3 regions of the Colwellia sp. RE-S-Sl-9 genome follow, and region 3 is predicted to be linked to each of the others. Evidence: predicted binding sites of a transcription regulator. Region 3 holds the regulator's gene; each other region holds the start of a gene.
What was found. Region 3 encodes MetJ, which represses methionine synthesis genes. Its sites were predicted from a motif close to TAGACGTCTAGACGTCTA; they were not measured.
Positions count from the first base shown of each region.

Region 1: ACM9HF_RS08540 (methylenetetrahydrofolate reductase) is a predicted target of MetJ. The motif match lies at 5,038-5,055, and genes of this name have one in related genera.
Region 2: serA (phosphoglycerate dehydrogenase) is a predicted target of MetJ. The motif match lies at 4,147-4,164, and genes of this name have one in related genera.

Region 1 is NZ_CP182631.1:2,005,379-2,013,700, forward strand. It holds gene ACM9HF_RS08510 (alpha/beta hydrolase family protein) at 1-1,166, opposite strand, end outside; gene ACM9HF_RS08515 (TetR/AcrR family transcriptional regulator) at 1,382-1,969, shown strand; gene ACM9HF_RS08520 (MlaC/ttg2D family ABC transporter substrate-binding protein) at 2,095-2,700, shown strand; gene ACM9HF_RS08525 (RNA methyltransferase) at 3,009-3,467, opposite strand; gene ACM9HF_RS08530 (YgjP-like metallopeptidase domain-containing protein) at 3,618-4,130, shown strand; gene ACM9HF_RS08535 (pseudouridine synthase) at 4,163-4,870, opposite strand; gene ACM9HF_RS08540 (methylenetetrahydrofolate reductase) at 5,072-6,052, shown strand; gene ACM9HF_RS08545 (DsbA family protein) at 6,110-6,736, shown strand; gene ACM9HF_RS08550 (hypothetical protein) at 6,811-7,002, shown strand; gene ACM9HF_RS08555 (YajD family HNH nuclease) at 7,177-7,521, opposite strand; gene ACM9HF_RS08560 (electron transfer flavoprotein-ubiquinone oxidoreductase) at 7,754-8,322, opposite strand, start outside.
Region 2 is NZ_CP182631.1:2,094,579-2,102,900, reverse strand. It holds gene ACM9HF_RS09010 (glycosyltransferase family 4 protein) at 1-39, opposite strand, end outside; gene ribH (6,7-dimethyl-8-ribityllumazine synthase) at 261-725, shown strand; gene nusB (transcription antitermination factor NusB) at 792-1,208, shown strand; gene thiL (thiamine-phosphate kinase) at 1,315-2,286, shown strand; gene ACM9HF_RS08990 (phosphatidylglycerophosphatase A family protein) at 2,289-2,756, shown strand; gene serA (phosphoglycerate dehydrogenase) at 2,853-4,088, opposite strand; gene rpiA (ribose-5-phosphate isomerase RpiA) at 4,208-4,864, opposite strand; gene ACM9HF_RS08975 (5-formyltetrahydrofolate cyclo-ligase) at 5,022-5,621, opposite strand; gene ACM9HF_RS08970 (peptide MFS transporter) at 5,713-7,233, opposite strand; gene tviB (Vi polysaccharide biosynthesis UDP-N-acetylglucosamine C-6 dehydrogenase TviB) at 7,603-8,322, shown strand, end outside.
Region 3 is NZ_CP182631.1:3,611,670-3,619,991, reverse strand. It holds gene argE (acetylornithine deacetylase) at 1-638, shown strand, start outside; gene ACM9HF_RS15580 (hypothetical protein) at 687-2,078, opposite strand; gene metL (bifunctional aspartate kinase/homoserine dehydrogenase II) at 2,166-4,634, opposite strand; gene metB (cystathionine gamma-synthase) at 4,662-5,819, opposite strand; gene metJ (met regulon transcriptional regulator MetJ) at 6,025-6,354, shown strand; gene ACM9HF_RS15560 (hypothetical protein) at 6,364-6,777, opposite strand; partial or broken gene ACM9HF_RS15555 (malic enzyme-like NAD(P)-binding protein) at 6,956-8,198, opposite strand.

The DNA of each region.
Region 1 (8,322 bases), 1.6 Mb from region 3:
TCAGGGTATTGCGAATACCATACGCTTAGTTTTTTCTTAACTTTATCATAAGTAAAAAACTTACCTGGTGATTTATCGCTAACGGCATAAATCAAATACCTTGTTTTACTTTCGCTCCAATCATAAAGGTTTGCTTTTAAATTGTTTTTTTCAAAAATCTGACTAATTTGTAAAGCTAACTGATTACTGTTTTCATCAAAATAAACACGCTTTATAAAATTATTATTATATGTAAACCCTATTAATTTTTTAATATTTCCAGATCGTTTTATTATTGGCCCAGATACATCTAAGTTTTCAGGAGCTTCAGCAATTAATGTATATTCGGATGTTTTAATATTAAAACGCCAAAGGGCTTTTTTATTGAACTTATAATCAGACAATACAATAATAGAATCTTTTTCTGGTTCAAACAATATTGGTTCAAACGTCTCTGTCTTGTAGGCCTCATAAGATTTAACCATTAGCCAATCAGAATTTACATCTTTACGAACATATATATACCTTGTCTTTTTTTTATAATTATCATCAACCCCAATGCCCAATAACACCTCGCCTGAAGGAGTTACTCCCCATGAAACTATTCGATTTTTGTTAGGTATATATTTTTCAAACTCGCCATTTGTAACGTTTACTTTAAATATTGAAGAGTAGTTATTATCTCTAGGATCTCTTATTGTCACTAAAATATGCTTTTCATCATTATGCAATAAGCTTAATAAATCAGGACTGTTTCGATAAAAATCTTGTTTCTTTTTACTTTTTGATCTTTTTCTTAATTCAAAAACATCACTACCATCTAAGTTTGCTGAATATAAATGATTCGTTCTAACTCGAACATTCCAGTCATCGATATATAATGGTTGTGACACTTCAATAAGTAGCCTTTCATTATTTGCCCAATTAAGTTGATGTAAGCGATATTTTTTGGCTCCTAATTGTAATACGACCTTCATTTTACTTTTATCATCAAAAGGAAAAATAGCAACTTGTGTATTTTCTCCTTGATTGAGTATTACCGCAATATTTTTACCATCTGGAGATATTGTAGGAATTTCAACCATAGGCATTTGATTAAAATATTCTAATGGAACACTAGCATTTTTAGCCATTAAAACAGGGGATAAAAAGAGACAGAAAAAGAAAGGGAATAAATTTTTGAACATAAATAACATCCTTGTTTTTATAGAAATAAATATGTATCGAATACTCAGCTATAAATGTAAATAAATCAAGTTAAGGCCATTAAAATTAATAAGTATTTTATAATTGACACGTAACATTTCACATTTATTTTACAACCGACCAAGTGGTCTGTTAACATAGGTTTAAGTTGTACTCGATATTCGTATACATTTTAAATGTAAATTAGGTTGTAAATATGAGAGACGCAGAGCAAACCAGACAAAAAATATTAGATGTTAGCGCTGATGAAATTCATAAACATGGTTTCACCGCTACAAGTTTGTCAGTAATTTTAAACAGATGTGAAATATCTAAAGGTGCTTTATATCACCATTTTGCTAATAAAATGGAATTAGGGTATGCCGTATTTGAAGAAATATATACACCAATGTTTTTAAACACTTGGTTACCCGCTGTAAACAACGAAGATCCTATTGAAGGTCTTTGTGCGTTTTTCAGTGAAATGAGTGTAAATATGAGCTGCGATGAATTGATATGTGGTTGCCCACTTAACAATTTATGCCAAGAAATGGCTGGGGTTGATGAAGGTTTCAGACTACGAATTTTAGATCTGCAACTACAGCTTAATCAACTTATTTCAGATAGTTTACGTAAAATAGAAAAACAACTTCGAAATGATATTGACTATAGTCAGGTCTCTTACTTTATCGTTTCTACCTTTCATGGTTCAACCAGTTTAAGTAAAAGCTCGCGAAATAAAGAGTTATTTGAACATGTTATGAACGAGCTATGTAAATACCTAAGAAACTTAAAACACAGTTAACGTTATTTAAACCTTAGTATCTATAACATAAAAATATATACAAATTACTTTTTATTACTAGCAGACCGAGCGGTCGGTATGCTAGTATTACTACAATATAAATTTACCGTTATTAAGGCGCATCCATGAAAAACTTAATTTCTATTTTCTCATTTGTTTTTACACTATTTATTAGTGCCTCTGTTTTATCTGCTGAAGTTTCTCCATATAAAGTAATAGAAAGTGTCGGTAATAATTTATTTACGCGCATTGCTAATAACCAGCAAGAAATTGAGAAGTTCCCAGATCTAATGAGAAACATTGTTGATGAAGAACTTATGCCTCATATCGATTATAAATATGCTGCTTATAAGATTTTAGGTAAAAACTTAAGATCTACATCTAAAGAGCAACGAGAAGATTTTGTAGTTTCTATACGTCAATATTTAATACGCACTTATGCTAATGCTTTAACGCAGTATAAAAACCAAAAAGTTATTTTTGAGAAAGAAAAAAGTACTGAAGGTCAAAAAATAGTTTCTGTTGGCACACAAATTATTGATGGTAACCGTCCTACTATTGATATTAATTTTAAGTTACGTAAAAACCCAAAAACACTTGAATGGAAAGCATACGACATGGTTGTTGAAGGAATTTCATTACTTTCAAGTAAGCAAGCAGAGTTAAGTCAACGCATTGCTAAAGAAGGTATTGAGCAAGTTACATTAGAACTAGCTTCAATAACTAAATAACCTTAACTCGGTTTAAGAGATGTTTAACAAATTGAAATATATATAACAAAAAATATTTTTATTGAGCCTCTAGCTTGATAGTTTTTCTTGATTCAAGGCAAATTTCGCGTCAATAGCTGGTCTATTGCAAGTAAATTTAACGCAGAAATTAGGAAAAATAGCTGCTAGAGAAGCATTTGTTAAGCCAAGTTCAGGTTAAATATCAATTCAGAGTTTCCCTATTAAGAATTCATTGTTCGCTGTAATTCTTGGTCCCCATTAAGTTTTTAATGGGGATTTTTTTATCTCTTATTTTTATACCAATCGCATTAATGATTAGAAAAATCATCACCTTTTGCCATTCTGTCGTACAAAATAACATTTACAGTTGCCGCTAAGTTCATACAACCATTAGTGGGTATATAAATAGTTTCTCGACAAAAATCAGTAATGTGTTTTTTTAACGTGCCATCTTCTGGGCCAAAAATGTAAAAAGCTCTAGGTGGATGTTTATAGTTAACTAGCGATTTAGCCCCTTCAACCAATTCAACGGCTACTGGCACACAATCTAATGGAATGGTATTTTTTAAGTCTTCAACACCAATTAATGGAATGTCTAAATGAACTTTATTTTTATCGGTGTAAAACGCTTTAGCTAAATCGTATCGTTTACCTGTGTAATAAACCGAATGTACACCGTAACAACCTGAAGCTCGCATCACTGATCCTACGTTCTCTGGTGATTTAGGATTAAATAATCCAATGCATGCGTATCCTTTTTTACTCATTTTAAACAACTCATTTTATTTATTAATTTACTAGCCAACTTAGAACGGCGAGATTATACCTATTTTTGATTCTGAAAACATGTAAGCCACATAGATAGTTGTTAATATAAAACATATAATGCTGCTAAGTTTTAAGCTAAATAATTTATTATGACTACGCCATTAAAATACCTTTCTGCATACTCACCTGAGATTAAAGATAAAATTCAAATAATGTTGAATGAGAACACGTTAAAAACGTTTTTACTCAATAAATACCCTACCCCTCATACGATTTATAATGATAAAGCCTTGAGGGAATATGTAATGAATATAAAAAATCAATATTTGAAAAAATCGAATCCTTTAAGTCAAATAAAGTACGATGATAAAATTCACGTGATTAATAATGCGTTAGGATTACATACTTATGTGTCTAGGGTACAAGGTAGCAAGCTAAAAAGTAAAAATGAGTTAAGAGTTGGTAGTATGTTTAAAGTCGCTCCAGAGCCTTTTTTACAAATGATAGTGGTGCATGAATTAGCACACTTAAAAGAAAAAAATCATGATAAGCCGTTTTATAAGCTCTGCGAGCACATGTTGCCTAATTATCATCAATTAGAATTTGAATTACGCGTATATTTAACTCAGCTTGAATTGAAAGGCCCTGTGTATGGTGAGTAAGCTATGTTTATGTTGATTTAAATAACAATAGTTTATCGGTTAAAAATATTTTTTACTTCATCAGCCGTTAATTCGCGGCTTTCGCCAGCTTGTAAATTTTCATCTAATAACAAACTCCCTATTTTACTGCGATGTAACGCCATAACTTGATTTTGAAAACGGCCAAACATGCGCTTAATTTGATGATACTTTCCTTCCATTAAAATAACTCGAGCAATATAGTCAGATTCAATAGTGAGTTCAGCGGGTTCTGTTGTTATATCTTCATAGCCAAAATACATACCTTGTTTAAAAGCCTCAATGTAATCGCTTGTTAATTTGTTTTTTAAGGTAACATGATACACTTTAGGTACTTTACTGTTGGGTAATGTTAAACGTTCAGACCAACTACTGTCGTTAGTTAAGAGCATTAAACCTGAAGTATTGAGATCTAAACGACCAACAATATGTAGATCTTCTTTAAATGAAAAAGATAATAAGTCGATTACCGTTTTATGAAGCTTATCTTTAGTCGCACTTACCACACCTATAGGCTTATTCAGCATAATGTAGGATGGTTTATAATCTTGTAAGACCTTATCGCTAACTTTTATAAACGAGAACTTATTTATTTGGAGGGCCGCATCAGTAATAACAACCCCATCTACTTCAACTTTATTCTGCGCTAAAAGCAGCTTAACGTCTCGTTTATTAATAGCTAATGCGGAGCTTATAAATTTATCAACCCTGCTTTTTTCCATTACCTTTCTTTACTCTACTGTAGGTTCTAGTTGTCATTACAACAAATAATATCAGTATCAAAAGTAAATCGCATAACTCTGACACTTAAAAACACATAGCTAATATCCAATTAATGCATTAACTCGATGAATGAACCTTGACAAATTTTAGAAACTGTAAGACTATATAGACGTCTAAACGTCTATAAAAGAATTTAACTTGTGAAAACAGAATCTGAATTAAAAGCACGATACAACGATATTCACCGAGGTGTTTATTTTATTGGTACAACTCCTCCTAAAAGTGACACACCACTTGAAGAAGTTGAAAGCATAGCAAATAAATTATTAGAGCGTGTAAGCGATATAGATTTTGATGGTTTAATTGTATACGACATTCAAGATGAAAACTCACGCACGAATAAACCACGACCGTTTCCTTTTAAATCGACCCATGATCCTCGATTATATTCATCACTGTTAAACAAAAAGTCTAATCGCCCAGTGATTACTTATAAAAGTGTTGTTCAATCAAACGCTGACGACTTTAATTTGTGGGCAAGTGAAGCTTGGGAAAAATATGGCGTTAAAGATATCGTGTTAGTGGGCAGTCCATCTAAAAACAACACGATATCTCTTTCTTTAAAAAATGCTTACAACACACTAGTTTGCAATGAAAATAATTTTTTTATTGGTGGTGTAACCATAGCTGAACGCCACGTAAGTAAAGGTAATGAACACCAAAGATTAATTGAGAAACACCAACAAGGTTGTAACTTTTTTATCTCACAAGCGATTTATAACCCACAAGCAACAATTGATATGCTGACTCGCTATGCCATTGAATGTAAAGAGCAAGGCTTAAAACCACAGCGTTTAATATTGACTTTTTCACCTTGTGGTAGTCAAAAAACGTTAGAATTTATTGATTGGTTAGGTGTAAGTGTTCCTGAGGCAACAAGTTTGCGTATACTAAATGCTAACAACTCGTTATATGAATCTATCCGTATTTGTTCAAACAGTTTACAGCAAATTTTAGATGCTATATTACCTTACGACTTACCTTTAGGCTTAAATATTGAAAGTTTAACCAATCGTAAAGAAGAGATTGATGGCTCAATTCTGCTTTATAAACTATTACGCTCAAAAATGGAAAACTACTTAGCTAAAAAAGAACTTAATCTATTAATTAGCAAAGTTTAATCTGTAACAATTAATTTTCATATCGGCTACCGAGCGATTAAATCATAAGGACTTATTTTGGATAAAATACTTATTTATGTTCATGATCCTATGTGTAGCTGGTGCTGGGGATTTGAACCCGTTAGAAAGAAACTTTTTAACAGTTTACCGCCTGCAATTATCATTAAGCGATTTGTTGGCGGCTTGGCTTCAGACTCTCATGATCCTATGCCAAAACAAATGCAAACTATGCTACAAAACACATGGCGTAAAATAGAACAGACAATTCCTGGTACTGAATTTAATTATGATTTTTGGACTAATTGTCAGCCAAGACGTTCAACTTACCCTTCAAACCGTGCTGTTATTGCTGCTCGCCAGCAAAGCTCTGAATACGATGAATTAATAACACACCGCATTCAACAGGCTTATTACACTGAAGCTAAAAACCCATCAGATGAAAGTACTTTAATTGAATTAGCCAAAGAAATAGGATTAAACGTAGAACAATTTACTCAAGACATTCAGTCAGAAAAAATCGATGAATTATTCCAACAAGAGCTAAACTACACACGAAAGTTAGGTATGAATAGTTTCCCAAGCTTAGCGTATCAAGTAGGTAATAAAGCGTATTCTATACAGTTAGACTACAATAATATGGAAAGCATGTTAGACCAAATCAAACAAATTGATCAATTAAGCTAATATCGATTTATTAGTGAGGTTGATATAGCTTATCTGCTTATTATAAAGCACAAGGAGTTACTTTGAAGCTAATAATGAAAACTGAATTTGATAATCTTAGATTAAATACAGATCATCAATATGACGTAGATAACAATGGCGACAAGCATGTAGTCAAGATATATTGCAATAACCAACTTATCGCAAAAAAAATCAAACTTAAAAAGTCGATCCGCTTTTTTGGTGCAGAGGGTTATCAAAAGCATTTAACTGATACTGAAGAGTAACCTCCCTATTTACAGCGAATAAAAACAATTGAAGCCTAGCTGCTAAGTTGAAAGTAGGCTTCTCAATCCGTCTAAACTTCCTATATATACCAATCGCAATAACCAATTGATCATTTATACTCGTCTAAAATAGCTCAATTCATTAACGCGTTTGGTATTATATATTTTTAAATTCTATTTTTTTAACATAGATTTTAAATCAGCAAATGGATTATAAGTGGCTTGTTCTTGCTGGCTATCGCCCGGTTTAACTTCAGTACTATAATTCGCATGATCTGTGTATTTAGCATGTTCATTATCATGGCAATAGATACATAAGAGCTCCCAATTAGAACCATCATTAGGATTGTTGGTGTGGTCGTGATCGATATGATGAACCGTTAATTCTCTAATATTAGAATATTCAAATTCTCGAGCACAACGTCCACAAACCCAAGGATATAATTTTAATGCTCTATCTCTGTAGCCTTTTTCTTGGCTTTTATAATTAGCACTAGTGCCGTATCTATCTGAGGACATACTCTACTCTCTTATTTCTTTTTATGATTTCTTCTCACACCAATTAATGCAAAGTCATCATCTTTATAAGTCTTTAAGGGGATTATATAACTACCTAATGAAAAACAAACAATTAATTTGGTGTTAATTGACGTAATAAATATAGAGACTCTTCAAGCGACACATATAAAAAAGCCCACTTAAAATTAATTAAGCAGGCTGTTATTAATAAAAATTGTTAGACATGATGAAATTACATATTCGGATAATTTGGTCCACCCGTACCTTCTGGTGTTACCCAAGTAATGTTTTGACTTGGATCTTTAATATCACAGGTTTTACAGTGAATACAGTTTTGTGAATTAATAACAAACTTATCACCTTCACTTGTCGATTCAATTTCGTAAACGCCAGCAGGACAATAACGCTGTGCGGGCTCTGCATATTTAGCTAAGTTTACACTAATAGGAATACTGGCATCGGCAAGTTTTAAATGGCATGGTTGCTCTTCAGCATGATTGGTATTTGATATAAATACCGAAGATAGTTTATCAAAACTAAGTACGTTATCAGGCTTAGGGTAATTAATTACCGGTGCATCCGCCGCAAGTTTAAGTTGCGCATGATCTAAAGAATCGTCTTTAAAGTTAAAAGGTAATTTACCGCCAAAAAAGTTTTGATCAATTGTGTTATACGCACCACCTACAAAGGTACCAAACTTATGCATAACAGGGCCAAAATTACGCGTTTTATAAAGTTCGTCGTATAACCACGAAGCTTTAATTTTATCAGTAAACGAGGTAAGGTCTTTTCCGCCTTCAT
Region 2 (8,322 bases), 1.5 Mb from region 3:
AAAATACGCATTACTTGTTATTACTATCGTTTCTTTCATTGCTTTATTTATCTAGTGATAAGTTTAACTTATTCTTATTTTAACTTGTTTCATTTCATGTGTCGCCAGTAAAAAAAATTATGTTTCTTAAGAATAAATAAATTTAGTATTTGAATTTAAAATAATAAACACTACTAATTTTATATTTGAGGATAAACGAGTACCTAAATCCTCCATTTTTTGATAGAATCGCGTCAATTTTTTACCGAGAGGTTATTTCCATGAATGTAATTGAAGCTAATTTCGATGCTAAGGGCAAAAAAGTTGCCATTGTTGTTTCTCGTTTTAACAGTTTTGTTGTTGAGAGTTTATTAGAAGGTGCAGTTGATGCACTTAAACGTCATGGTAACGTTGCAGACAGCGATATTACAGTTATTCGTGTTCCTGGTGCGTATGAGTTACCTGTAGCAGCTAAGCGTGTTGCTCAAAAAGGTGGTTTCGACGCTATTATCGCTATTGGTGCGGTTATTCGTGGTGGTACGCCGCATTTTGATTTTGTAGCTGGCGAGTGTAATAAAGGTTTAGCGCAAGTGGCAATGGAGTTTACTATTCCTGTAGCCTTTGGTGTTATTACTACCGACACTATTGAGCAAGCTATTGATAGAGCTGGCCTCAAAGTGGGTAATAAAGGCGCTGAAGCAGCTTTAAGTGCTTTAGAAATGATTAATGTTTTAGAGTTGTTATAAGTTTTCAAATCTTATACTCGTTTGCGTTAGTTATAATAAGTTTTAATTTTATATTTGGATGTACCTGTGAAGCCATCACCTAGAAGAAAAGCCAGAGAATTAGCCGTACAAGCTGTTTATTCTTGGCAATTAAGTCAAAATGCTGTTAACGATATCGAAGCTAATTTTTTAGTGGACAACGCTGCTCGCCGTTTTGACATTCCATTTTTTCAGCAATTATTTCGTGGTGTAACATCATCAGCCAGCGAGTTAGATTTACTTATAGCTCCTCATGTTGATAGACCTATAGATGATGTTGACCATGTTGAAAAAGCGGTTCTCAGAGTGGCTATTTTTGAATTAAAGGAATGTTTAGATGTGCCATACAAAGTTGTGATCAATGAAGCCATTGAACTTGCTAAATCTTTTGCAGCAGATGACAGCCACAAGTTTGTTAATGGTGTTTTAGATAAGGCCGTTAAACTAATCCGTAAAGAAGCTTAGTGAGTAAAGTCTACTTTCTGTAGTTTTAATCAACACACTTTAAGCCTACTCAATTATTTGATGTGTTTTTGTGACACATCAAATAATCAAAACTGAATATTCCCCTATGAAAGAATTTGATTTAATTAAGCATTATTTCTCAGAGCAAATAGTTAAACGCAAAGATGTTATTTTAGGTATTGGTGATGACTGTGCCTTGTTAGCTCCGGCAGAACATCAGCTTATTGCTGTAACTACAGATACTTTAGTGGCTGGTGTTCATTTTCCTGAAAATACATCACCAAAAGCTATTGGCCATAAAGCTATTGCGGTTAATTTATCTGATTTAGCGGCAATGGGCGCAGAGCCTACATGGATCTCGTTAGCATTAACATTACCTGAAGTTGATGAACAATGGTTGTCAGAGTTTTGTGCTGGTATTTTTGAGTTATGTGAATTTTATAATGTTCAGCTTATTGGTGGAGACACTACTCAAGGGCCTTTGAGCATTACGGTTACCGCTCAAGGATTAACACCCAAAGATAAATATATCACGCGTTCAAATGCTAAAGCTGGTGATTGGCTTTACGTAACGGGTGAATTGGGTGATGCTGCATTAGCAATAAAAAACCTACAAGGTAAAGTTGATCTTGTCGATGCTGATAAAGGTAAAGTTTTTGAGCAATTAGACTACCCTAGACCTCGAGTTTTAGCTGGACAGGCGTTAAGAGATTACGCTACTTCAGCAATTGATATATCTGACGGGCTTATTTCAGATTTAGGGCATATTTGTAAAGCCTCAAAAGTTGGAGCTAAGCTTAACTTAGAGAATATTCCTATCTCGACGGTAATGCGTGAAACTCTCGGTAGAGACAAAGCTATAGAACTAGCACTATCGGGTGGTGATGATTACGAGTTACTTTTTACTGTACCTGAAGACAATAAAGTAGGGATGGCAACAGCTTTGGCAAACATAGGTATTCCAACTACTTGTATTGGGCAGTTAAACGGAACTGAAAAAATTACAACTGTTTTAGATGGTGAAAATGTGACAATGAGCGTTAATGGTTTTGAACATTTTTCTAAGTCTGAACCGTAAATATGAATAAGGCCGTGGTTAAGTTTACGTTATCAAATCCTATTCATTTTCTAGCATTGGGTTTTGGTAGTGGTTTAAGCCCTAAAGCTCCTGGTACATTTGGTACATTAGCTGCTATTCCTGTTTTTCTTTTATTTACTTTATTTACGCCTTTATTTTATTTCTTGGCCGTATTCGTTGTGTGCATCGCTGGTATTTATATTTGCGGTAAAACGGCTGAAGATGTTGGTGTACACGATCATGGGGCTATTGTTTGGGATGAGATAGCTGGTTATTTAATCACTATGTTTTTAGTACCTATTAGCTGGCAAAGTATTCTTGTTGGTTTTGTACTGTTTCGTATATTTGATATTGTAAAGCCTTGGCCTATTTCTTATTTAGATAAGTACGTACACGGCGGCTTTGGTATTATGATTGATGATGTAGTTGCAGGGTTTATGGCACTTGCATGTATGCATTTTATCTTTTAAACGATTGATGGTTTATAGGCCTCAATATTCCATAAAAAATAAGCAATAAAAAAGGTAGACATTATGTCTACCTTTTTTGTATCTAATAAATTGCTTTTAGTGAAGAATTCTAGCTTTAACCGTACCTTCAATTTTCTTTAATTCTTTAAGCGCTAATACGCTATCTTCTGTTTCAATATCTATAACAACGTAACCAATTTTATCGTCTGTTTGTAAATATTGAGCGGCAATATTAATATTTAATTTAGCAAATGCTAAGTTAATTTTATTTAATATACCTGGTTGGTTGTGATGTATGTGTAATAGCCTGCTTGTACCTTTACCACCATGGCTTGGTAATGATACCTCAGGGAAGTTAACTGCTGATAAAGTTGAACCATTATCAGAATACTTAGCAAGTTTACTTGCTACTTCTAAACCAATATTTTCTTGTGCTTCTTTTGTACTACCACCAATGTGTGGTGTTAAAATAACATTATCGAAAGCACGTAATGGTGAAACAAACTCTTCATCATTACCTTTAGGTTCAACAGGAAATACATCGATAGCAGCGCCAGATAGCTTTTTACTTGCTAATGCGTCAGCTAGTGCATCTATATCAACGACTGTACCGCGAGATGCGTTAATTAATATAGCGCCATCTTTCATGTTAGCAATTTCTTCAGCACCAAACATGTTTTTAGTTTGCGGGTTTTCAGGAACGTGTAAGCTAATAACTTCACATTCTTGCAGTAATGCGCGTAATGATGGTGTTTGGCTTGCATTACCTAATGGTAATTTAGTTTCTACATCATAAAATTTAACTTTCATACCAACAGTTTCAGCAAGAACACCTAACTGCATACCGATATGGCCGTAACCAATAATACCGAGTGTTTTTCCACGAGCTTCAAATGAACCCGCAGCTGATTTATCCCACTCACCTCGGTGTGCTTTAGCACTTTTTTCAGGAATACCACGAAGTAATAATAAGGTTTCACCTAATACTAATTCAGCAACTGAACGAGTATTTGAGAAAGGTGCGTTAAATACTGGGATACCTAATGATTGGGCTGCTTTGATATCTACTTGGTTAGTACCAATACAAAAACAGCCAACAGCAACAAGTTTCTTAGCGTGGCTAAGTACTTTTTCATTAAGGTTAGTACGTGAACGAATACCAATAAAGTGAACATTAGCAATTTTTTTTATTAAATCTTCTTCCGACAAAGACGTTTTTAAATATTCTATATTGTTATAACCTTGTGACTTTAGTTCTTCAAGTGCGCTTTCGTGAACACCTTCTAACAATAAAATTTTAATTTTTTCTTTAGCGAGTGAATTAGTACTCATGATATTTAAATTCTCTTAATGAATGGGTTTAGCCAGTGGCTAACAAAATTTAAAGTTATGGACGTTTAGATGTCCAAATGTATGTATAAACTAGCATATAGTGCTTAAACTCTAAAGCACTAATTTATTATTTTTGCGCCTTCAGGTGTACCAATAATAAGTGTGTCGGCACCTCTATTAGCAAACAGGCCATTAGTTACAACGCCTACCAAGGCATTAAGGTCTTTCTCTAATGTGATTGGATCAATTATGTCTAAGTTATATACATCGAGAATTACGTTTCCGTTATCGGTTACTACACCTGTTCTGTATACAGGATCACCGCCTAATTTAACTATTTCTCTAGCAACATAACTTCTGGCCATAGGAATAACTTCAACAGGTAATGGAAATGTTCCTAAAACTCTGACTTGTTTTGAACTGTCTGCAATACATATAAAGGTTTTTGCTACGGCTGCAACAATTTTTTCTCGTGTGAGTGCTGCACCGCCACCTTTGATCATATGCATGTGTGAATTAATTTCATCAGCACCATCTACATACACATCAATACCGTCAACGTTATTTAAATCAAAAACCTCAATGCCGTGTGCTTGAAGACGTTTGGTTGACTCTTCAGAACTTGAAACAGCGCCAGTAATACGATCTTTTATCGTCGCTAAAGCATCAATAAAGTGGTTAACTGTGGAACCTGTTCCAACACCTACAATCGTGTCATCTTTAATGAAATCTAGAGCTTTAATTGCCGCAGATTTTTTCATATCGTCTTGTGTCATGATGAGCCTTAAACTTATATATGAGCAAACAAAGTATCACTCTAGTGCTGAATTTTATTGAAGCAACATAGCGTGGATAATGAACATTTTTTATGCGCGTAATTATACACCAACTATCGTAATGAAAGCGATAGGTTGAGCGGCTAGCGTTGGATATTTATTTAAATGAGTAGTTTTGGCTGGGGGTTATAATGTTAGGAATAGGAATGTCCCAATCTTCAACAGGAACAGAATCAACAAGCTGGCAATCATGTGCTAAACCTATTGGATAAGGGCGTGCGTTTTTATTGGTTTTATAGTGCTCAAACCATTTTTGTAACGTTCTATCATAAAACCCACCGCCCATACCTAAGCGAGCACCTGATTTATCAAAGGCAACTAAGGGGGTAAAAATAATATCTATGTTATGTATTAGCTGAATAAGACGAACATCGAGTTTAGGTTCTAAAATTCCAAAGCGGTTTTTAAGCATAGGGGTCGTTGGCGTGTATTCTAAAAATAACAAATGGCCTTTACTGAAAGGGTGAATTACCGGTAAATATACCTGCTTATTGTGTTTCCAACACCAATCAATAAAAGCAGAGGTATTCAGCTCACCATCGTTAGCTAAATAAATAGCAATGTGTTGTGCTGAAAGTATGCTGGTATGAGACGTTAATTGATTAAGTAGTTGTGCTGCAGCATTAGCTTGTTCTTGCTGAGTTAATGATGATCGTTTTTCTCTAATCGTTTTTCTTAGCTCTATTCTGCTATTCAAAATAACATCACCTGTATTGTTGCTTTAACTTTGCTTCTATAGAGGAGGGAGTCCTCTAACATACGAGCATATGTTAGAGGAAATTTATTGGCTAGGCTACTTGAGGCGAGCTTTTTTCTTCTTTACCTTCTTGCTCTGCGAGTAATTCCCAAAATCGAGTTTTAAGGCTAAGCAATAAAATTACGATACCTATACCGATACTAAATAAACTAATTTGAATATACAGTGATGGCATTTGTTCAACGTTATTTGGATCGAAACTTCCAGCTAGTAAACCTGAAATAATATTACCAATAGAGTAGGTCAATACAAATACGCCCATCATTTGCCCTGCAAAACGCTTAGGTGATAATTTACTAACCGCACTTAATGCGGTGGGGCTAAGAATTAATTCACCCACGGTATGTAGAAAATAAGTTGCTATAAGCCAATACGGGGCTACTTTTAATCCTGATGCTGCGTATTGCGCGGCAAAAAACATAATAAGAAAGCCACTTGCCATAATGATTAAACCAATAGCACATTTAAGGCCATAAGCAGGAGTTACTAATTTTTGGCCTAGTTTCATCCACAAAGCAGCAAAAAAGGGAGATAAAATAATAATGAAAAAGGCATTAGCAGAACCCATCCATGCAGGAGGGATTTCAAAACTACCTATCATTCTATCTGTGTAGTCTCTTGCAAATAGGTTAAGTGATGAGCCAGCTTGCTCAAATCCAGACCAAAAACAAGCGGAAGCAACACATACTAATAATAATGCGGTTAACCTGAGTGTTTCGCTTTTAGAGAGTTTTCCAAACATATAAATAGCAGCGTAATATAATACAAAAATAGCAGAGAACGTAATCGCCGTGTATTGAGCTAAAACAACCGCGTTAATTATAATTTTTCCTTGAAAAACAAGTGTTGTAATAACGGCTACCGTAATTAAAAAGCCAACGATAACTAGCCAGGCCGTTTTGGCTCCTTTGGGTGATAAAGGAGATGGGGGGACAAGGCCCGCACCATTTAGCTTTGGAGATGTTAACTTATATTGTATTAAGCCTAAGCCCATACCAACAGCAGCAGCACCAAAGCCCCAGTGCCATCCCATATTGGTTGCTAAGTAGCCACATATAATATAGCCAAAGAAAGAACCTAAATTAATGCCCATATAGTAAATAGCATAACCTGCATCTCTGCGTCTGTCTTTTGATGAATATAGCTGGCCTACCATAGCGCCAATATTCGGTTTTAATAATCCAGTACCTAAAATAACGAGTATTAAACCAACAAAAAACGTTTTATCGTTAGGTAGGGCAAGTACTATATGCCCTATGGTGATAATTATACCGCCATACCAAACGGTTTTTTGCCCCCCTAGTAACCTGTCGGCAATCCAACCGCCGGGAAGCCCCATAAAATAAACGCTACCTGTATACAAACCATAAATCGCACCAGCTGTTGCTACGGTTAATGCCAATCCGCCCTCTTGCAGGGTAGCTGTCATAAAGAGAACAAGTAAGGCGCGCATACCGTAATAACTCATCCTTTCCCACATTTCTGTAAAGAATAGCGTTGTTAACCCAGTAGGATGGCCGAAAAATTTTGTATCTTGTGATGATTGTTCCATTCACATTACCTTTTTTATTGTTGTATTATCGTTTGATTTTTTCTAAAGAAAGTTAATCATTAAACCGTGTGAAATTGACTTTATTTAAAAAATACCACACAAAGCAAATAAATCAGTTGAACTGTTTATATATAAAGCTCAATAACTCTAAAAGTACATGATTTTCTATAATACTTAGCAGGCATTGAGTTTATAAATACAGAACTAATATAAAGTATAAAATATTTGATATGTAAAATTTTTTTATATTAGAGATAACAATAAATTAGTCGTACGAGTATTATTTACGTTATAGGTTTATTTTGTTTATTGTTTAATAGTAAGATAAGAATAATTATTTGAAATTTTAACGAACGGGTTTGCATAGTAATGTCGCAATCATTAAACGATGTAAAAATTGGTATCATTGGTTTAGGTTATGTAGGTTTACCTTTAGCTGTTGAATTTGGTAAAAAGTATCAAACGGTCGGTTTTGATATACATGAAAAACGCATTACAGAATTACAATCAGGGCATGATTTCACGCTAGAAGTTTCTTCTGAAGAATTAGCAGAATCAAAGCATATTAGCTATTCGTGTAATGTAGAAGACCTAAAAAGCTGTAACGTTTATATTGTTACGGTACCAACACCTATCGATAAACACAAACAACCTGATTTAACACCTTTAGTGAAAGCAAGCGCAATGCTGGCAAAAGTCATTTCTAAAAATGATATCGTTGTTTATGAGTCAACGGTTTACCCCGGTGCAACGGAAGAAGTTTGTATCCCTGAGATAGAAAAGCATTCAGACTTCATTTTTAACAAAGATTTTTTTGCTGGTTATAGCCCCGAGCGAATTAATCCGGGTGATAAAGAGCATCGTGTTACTAATATTCTAAAAGTAACATCAGGTTCAACGCCTGAAATAGCAGAGTTTATTGATCAGCTTTATGGTTCAATTATTACTGCGGGTACTTATAAAGCTTCATCTATTAAAGTGGCAGAAGCGGCAAAAGTAATTGAAAACACTCAGCGTGATTTGAATATCGCTCTTATTAACGAACTCGCTGTAATTTTTAATAAATTAGGTATTGATACCGAAGAAGTA
Region 3 (8,322 bases):
TAGTGCCTATTATTATGCATAAAGGACATATGTCCCACCGAATAAGTGTTGAAGGTCAGTCGGGCCACTCAAGTAAACCAAGCTTAGGTGTAAATGCGATTGAAATAATGTATCAAGTTATTGGTACCCTACTCACCTTAAAAGAAAGTCTGGCGTTAAATTATAGTAATACGGCATTTGATGTATCTGCTCCTACACTGAATATGGGCGCTATTAAAGGCGGTGATAATTCTAACCGTATATGCGGACACTGTGATTTAGATATAGATATGCGTTCATTACCGGGTATGACAGATGATGAATTAATAACCTGTTTAACTGACGCACTAAAACCTTTAGCTGAGAAATACCCTGGAAGAATTACGATTAATGAACTGCACCCGAGCTCACCTAGCTTTGAACAAACTCAGCCGAGTGATTTAATTGAGTCTGCCGAACATTTTTCAGGGCATAAATGCTGTGCTGTAAATTACGCAACTGAAGCTCCTTTTATTCAAGAATTAGGTTGTCAAACCATCGTTATGGGGCCAGGTTCAATAGACCAAGCACATCAACCTAACGAATTTTTAGCATTATCTGAAATAACAAAAACAGAAGAATTACTGATTAATATGATCAAAAAGTACTGCTTAAAATAGAAAATTGACACGGTAATAATGATAAGTACGACTTATCCCTGATTTGACTTACTTATTCCATAATTTTTGATGAGCTGGCATTGAAAAGTATTCATTTGCCGACCAACAGCGAGGAATTAGATCAAGTGTTTTTCGTTCTGCATAATTTGACGATAATAAAGCTAATATTTCATATAATCTTTCTTTGCTCATTGTGTTGAGTTTTTCAACAGCCATAGGAAAATGTAAATTACGCTCTTTAGGCACAATAATGTCTTGCCCAAAGTTAATAAAGGCCAAATTTCGAGTGGCTGTTCTACAAATGGGTAACTCTGGATCTTCTGGATATAACATTTTCACAATGGCATATTCATAGGAGTATTTTATTTCCCCTTGAAAGTTCTCAACAATGTAAGTGACTCCATAACCTAAAGGAAAAATCCCTGTTATAGTACGTAACGCATCAACAACTAAGTGATAACAAATTCCCTTTTCCGCATTTTTATAGAGCACCTGATAGACTTTAGGCAAGAGCTTATAATCATATTTAGGTTTTGTAGAGAGGATGATTGATGTGTAAATTTGAGGAACTTTAAGTAAATTGCCTATGCCTTTTTTAGGATTAATGCTTGCTTTCAATAATCCTTTAATAAAAAGTAATTTACGCTTTTCCGTTTCGTTAAAAGCATCACGAACTTCTTTTAAATTCCCTACATACTTTGCTACACCAATACCTTCAACAAGATATTTAACTGTTTCTCGGTAATTGATTTGAAGTAATTTTCTTCTATCTTCCAAATCTAGCATTCTAAATGGGTTTTTAGTACCGTTTGTCCCTTTTAGTATAAGTTGCGCTTCAGGATGATTATTACCAATATCTTGTAACAATGCAGCTTTAACTAACGGTATTTTAACTTCATCAACAAACCTTTTATAAGCAACGGCATCAATCAATGAAAAGCGCTGATATTGAAGAGGGGATAAATTAGCTAAGCGCTCTTTAATATAAGGTTCGGTAATCGCATTATCAATACATAGTCGATCGAGTAATCTTAGGCATAACACTGCTTTATATAAAGGCTTATTTAACTCGTTAGATAGTGCAACCTTACTCCCTTCACTCGGACTAAGAAGCTGAATGGTAGCAAGTAATTGAGAAGATTTACGGTTATCTTCTACGAAACTTTCTCCTTCACATAATGCAATAATATCTCGGCAAAGAGTGTCTAAGTGTTCATGCCTTTGTTCTCGTTCTAACTCTCTAAGTTCAAGCTCTTTACACGCTTTAGTACCTGACTTTATTTTAGGTTCCTCTTGCCCCTGAGAAGGACTCAGCTGAGCAAAGAAATCAATAGCTCGGTCAAGCATAGATTCTTTTTTATAACTTTTACCAAAAATTTGTCGAGAGAGTTCTTTAACACTTTTGGTAAAGTTTGTATCTTGAGTATGCTTTAAAGACATGGCTTACAAAATAACTTCAAATATTTACAATACATTAAGACTAGTAAATATTTGAAAAGAGACAAGTAAATTAACTTATTATTCACTTTACAAAGCAATCCCTTTTAATTTAACTTGCTGTTGTTTATGCATAAGCTGTTTACAAATAATCGCTAAATCTGAGTGTAATCCTGCTGCTGTAACATCTCTCCCAGCCCCTGCGCCCCGAATAATTAAAGGATTATCTTTATAGCATTGGCTAACAATCTTAAAAATATTATCGCAAGGGGTAAGATTAGCAAAAGCATCTGTTTTAGGGAGCACTTCTAAACTGACTTTGGCTTTAATATTGGCTTGATTATCATTTTCACAAACAAACGATGCTACATAACGTATACAAGCATTTTTACTATTGGCGTCTTTCAGTTTATCTGCAAAATAAGTATCAAGCTGCTCGGCTTTACTAAGAAATTCTTCGGTGGTTAAGTGCTGTAAATGTTCGGGGACTAAATTTTGGCAATCTATGTCATCAAGCGAAAGTTCAAAACCAGCTAAACGGGCTAGAATTAATAACTTACGTTGTACATCTCTACCTGATAAGTCTTCACGAGGATCGGGTTCGGTTATCCCTTGTGCTAATGCTGATTTTAGTAATTCAGAAAAAGGCACGGAGCCATCATAAGTTTCAAATAACCAAGAAAGAGTACCTGAAAAGATACCCGAGATTTCTTGAATAGAATCACCACACTCTAATAAATTTGCAATAGCAAAGTTAACAGGTAACCCTGCACCAACGGTCGTATTTCCTAACCATAAGCTATGATGTTTTTTAGCCGTACTCACTAATTTATTATACTGAGATGTCGAAGACGACGCGGCCCATTTATTAGCACCAATAACATGAATACCTTGTTCAAAAAAATCTTGATATAACAAGCTAAAAGTTTCACTTGGTGTTATATCTACAACAATCAGTTCATCATAGGGATGATTAGCTAGCCACGAAAGTAAATTATCCTGATCATAAGGTTTAGCCTCACTTTCATACAGAGATAAGGCTTGAGTCACATCGATCCCGTCACTTTTAATTAATGCTTTTTTAGACGTGATCAAACCGACTACATGAACATTTTCAAGTGCAGGAATACGATCAACTTGCGCAGGTAACATCTCTAAAAAACGTGCTCCAATGTTACCCAACCCAGCAATAACGACACCAATATGACGAGCATCTTTTGTTATGTCGTGATGAATGTTATTCACCATTTCTCCACTACATACCTGAGGTAAAATAGAAATTAAGCTATGCTCATTAGTAGAACTAACAATATGTATAGGCTGGTATTTTTTCAATGCCCGTTTAAATCTCGCTTTTACATCACCATGTTTAGATACTTCATGCCCTACCACGGCTAAAATTGAAACAGGAGTAAATGACACTTCCGTATCATGACTTGCTAACCACTGACTTAATGCCTTTTGTTTGTCTTGTGTAATAACAACAAAACCAGTACTGATATCTGAACAAATTGCAGAAAACTGTTTGATGGCTAACTCACCATACGATCCAGTTAAGCTAGTAGATTGAGCTAAAATTAAATCATTAAGATAAGTGACTGAAAGTTCAGATTTAGCAATTTGACCAAATCGTCCTATTTCAGTACCACTTGTATGAGGATCATAACTACTCGCTATATGTAAATGCGTACTATGATTTTCAAGGGGTTGTAACGTTTTAGCATGTAATACTGGATTACCTAGTCGTCCTAGTTCTTTGGCAACACCATTAGGTAAGCGGTGTAATTTTCTTGCTAGCGGAACAATACGAGGATCAGCACTATAAATGCCATCAACATCTGTCCAAAGAGTCACGTTTAATGCCCCCACTAACGAAGCAACAATAGTAGCCGAGTAATCACTGCCATTTCGACCTAATGTACAGTTTTCTCCAGCTGCATTTTTAGCGATATAACCAGTTATTACAGCTAATTGTTTAGTTTGTAATAAGGTATTAAATTGCTGATGACTTAAGGTATCGTCTACTACACAATTTTGATCATTATTTACCACAAGAAAATCGCGCGAATCAATATAATAACTTGCACATACGCGCTCATTTAGTACCGCAGATAATAAACGTGCTGACCACACTTCACCAAGCGCAAGTATATTCGCTTCATTTTTTTCTACGTGATTAAGGTCAGTATGAACAACCCAGCCTTTTAACGCCTCAATATCTTGAGCCAGTAATTGCTCCAAATGACTTACATGGCTTGATACTAAACTCTTAATTAAAGACAATTGAGCCTTTTGCAACGCAACAATAGAATCATTTAACGCTGCTGACGATTCAACGGCTTGCTGATATATAGCCACTAGCGCATCAGTTGTTTTTCCATTAGCTGAAACCACAACAAAATCATTTAGCTTACAATGATTTTTAATAATGTTAACGACACGTTCTATACACTCAACATTAGCCAAACTACTGCCACCAAATTTGTGCACATGTACAGCGTGTTTAGCTAATTGATTTTTTTCACTAACTAATTGTTCAATATCATTTACTGAGTTCATATTTACCAACATCAATTGTGTTTATTCTTATTTTTGTGAAGCTAAAAGGCCTTGCGATAAATCAGCGATTAAGTCGTCTACGTCTTCTATCCCAACAGAAACCCGCACTAACGACTGAGTAATACCCGCTTCTAATTGAGCTGATATTTCCATTCCTGCATGTGTCATAGTCGATGGGTGACTAATTAAACTTTCCACACCACCTAAAGATTGAGCTAGCGTAAACATATTAAGATTTTTAAAGAGTTTTTTTACAGACTCAACACCGCCTTTAACTTCAAAGCTCATCATTGCGCCAAAACTAGCTTGCTGTTTTTTAGCAATATCATGACCAGGATGATCAGGTAAACCTGGATAATAAACCGCATCAACAGCATCGTGTTCATTTAAAAACACAGCCACTTTAGCTGCATTAATTTGATGCTGCTTCATTCTTACAGGTAATGTTTTTAAGCCTCTTAATGCTAAGTAACTATCGAAAGGAGATCCCGTTATACCTATACAATTTGCCCACCAAGCTAATTCATCGCCTAAAGCTTCATCTTTTGTTATTAACACGCCACCCACCACATCACTATGACCATTAATGTATTTAGTGGTTGAATGAAACACAATATCAGCACCTAAAAGCAAAGGTTTTTGTAAAAGAGGAGACATAAAAGTATTATCGACGGCAACAAGTGCACCTACAGCGTGTGCTGCTTTGGTGACTTTCTCGATATCCACAATACGTAATAATGGATTACTCGGTGATTCAATCAGTACTAATTTAGGTTTTTGTTTAAGGGCTTCAGCTAAAGCATTTTCATCGTTTTGATCAACAATAATTAACTTAAAATTGCCTTTTTTTGCTAGATGCGTGAATAATCGGTAACTACCACCATAACAATCATGTGGTACAACAAGTACATCATCTGTGCATAATAATTGACAAATAAGGTGTACAGCTGCCATACCTGTGCTTGTTACAACGCCTTTTGTACCTTCTTCTAACTCAACAACCGCTTCTGCAAAAGTAGAGCGTGTTGGGTTTCCGGTACGTGAATAATCATAATCACGCTTTTCATTGAAGCCTTTTAGAGCATAGGTACTTGCTAAATGTATTGCAGGCACTACACCGACGTGTTGCTTGTCACTACGAATACCAGCTCTTGCCGCTATTGTTGCCATACTTTTCTTAGTCATTTGAGACTCCAGCTAGGTATAATTTTAAATAGATGTTTAGATGTCTAAAACTCTAAACGGTTTACTAAACTTGGTCAAGAAATTTTAGACATCTAAACTTCTACACATTCGTTATTGACTCAGCGCCCACAAACAGTAAAATTAGTGAATTAGTGTCTGTTGATATTGTTCAATCAGATATTCCATATTAAAGGGTAAGTAATTTATGGCAGAGTGGAATGACGAGTATATTAATCCATACGCCGAACACGGGAAAAAAAGTGAACAAGTAAAAAAGATCACCGTTTCTATTCCTTTACGTGTTCTTAAGGTCTTAACTGATGAGAGAACTCGTCGACAGGTTAATAATCTTCGCCATGCTACTAATAGCGAATTATTATGCGAAGCCTTTTTACATGCTTTTACCGGCCAACCTTTACCTGATGATAACGATTTAGCTAAAGACAATACTGAAAAACTACCTGCTAGCGTTCGTAAAATATTAGAGGCTAAAGGTATTACAGACTTTAGTGCTTATGAAACTGAAGACGATTAATTCATAAATTTATGAAGGCAAGGTTAACAACCCTTGTTTTTCAGCAATCTCATTAATCACTTTTTTTACTTTCATTGTAATGTAGCCTGATAATATTTTAGGCTCTTTATCTAATAACTCTATTTCTGATTCAGTGATCGCAACAAAACAGCTTATATCTTTGTTGTTAACATAAATCATAACATCATCTGCAACTTCAATTTTATCACCTATCCTTTCAATAGATACTTGTTGTAAATATTCATCATTTTTTTCTATATAAAACTGAATAGTTAAAACGTTATTTTCATCCTCATACCAACCTGCCGCTAATGTTTGAAAATTAACATGCGCTTCTTGTTTATTAATAATGCCCTTTAATTTGACATAATGAGCTAATAACTTTTCGCTAGCCGTAATACTTATTGGTAGGTCGTCTTCCATCAATTTTCACTTTAAATAAAAACAAGATCTTAATTATATACCCGTTACTATTCAAGATGCAGGTTCAGTGGAAACTAAAAAGGGCTTTAGCCCTTCTTTAATATAATCATTATGTAAGATAATCTGAACTCTGGTTAAGATCTCAAATTCACAACACAAATAACGATATAACTGATAATTAGAGCATGTAATTATCAGGTAATTCTAAAGCGGCTACACCTGAATCTATCGCTGCTTGTGCCACAGCTCGCGCTACATTTGCACATAAACGCGGGTCCATAGGTTTAGGTATAATATATTCTTTACCAAATACTAAATTCTTCACGCCACTAGCAACCAAAACTTCTTGTGAAACTTCTTCTTTTGCTAATGATTCTGATTGCATGAACCGCTGCTATTTTCATTTCATCATTAATCGTTCTTGCACGAACATCTAAAGCTCCACGAAAGATAAAAGGGAAACACAAAACGTTATTAACTTGATTTGGATAGTCCGAACGACCCGTAGCAATAATAAGGTCATCTCTTGTGGCATGTGCTAGCTCAGGTTTTATCTCAGGATCTGGGTTTGAACACGCAAAAATAACGGGGTTTGGCCCCATCAATTTTACATGCTCAGCCGATAATAAATTGGGTCCAGAAACCCCAACAAAAACATCAGCCCCTTCTATGGCATCCTCTAATGTTCTTTTATCGGTATTATTAGCGAAAAGTTTTTTATATTCATTTAAATCGTCACGGCGAGTATGCACAATACCTTTAGTGTCGAGCATGTAAATTTTTTCACGTTGAGCTCCACACTTAATCAATAATTCCATACAGGCAATAGCAGCAGCCCCCGCCCCCATACAAACTATATTTGCAGACTTTATATCTTTACCTTGAATTTCTAGCGCATTAATCATACCTGCGGCTGTAACGATTGCTGTGCCGTGTTGGTCATCATGAAAGACAGGAATTTTGCAACGTTCAATTAATGCTTTTTCAATTACAAAACATTCTGGCGCTTTAATATCTTCTAAATTAATTCCGCCGAAACTATCAGCAATATTAGCGACAGTATTAATGAACTCTTCAACTGTATTGTGTTTAACTTCAATATCGAAAGAATTGATATTAGCAAAACGTTTAAACAGAAGAGACTTCCCTTCCATTACAGGCTTCGAGGCCATAGGACCTAGATTACCTAAACCTAAAATAGCTGTACCGTTAGTAATAACAGCAACTGAATTTCCTTTGCCAGTGTACTTATATACATCATCAGGATTATTCGCAATTTCCCTAACAGGCTCAGCCACACCGGGGCTATACGCTAACGACAAATCTAAACTTGTTTCAGCGGGTGTAGTTAATTCAACACTAATTTTCCCTGGTGTTGGAAATTGATGATAATCGAGAGCTTGCTGGCGGAAATCTGTCATGGTTGCATCCTAATACATAAAAGGTAAGGTGTAATACTTCACATTAAAGAACAAATTATACGAATTATGACTCATTCTTAATGACACAACAAAATAACATGAAACTCTTGCTTTTGCTTTGTAT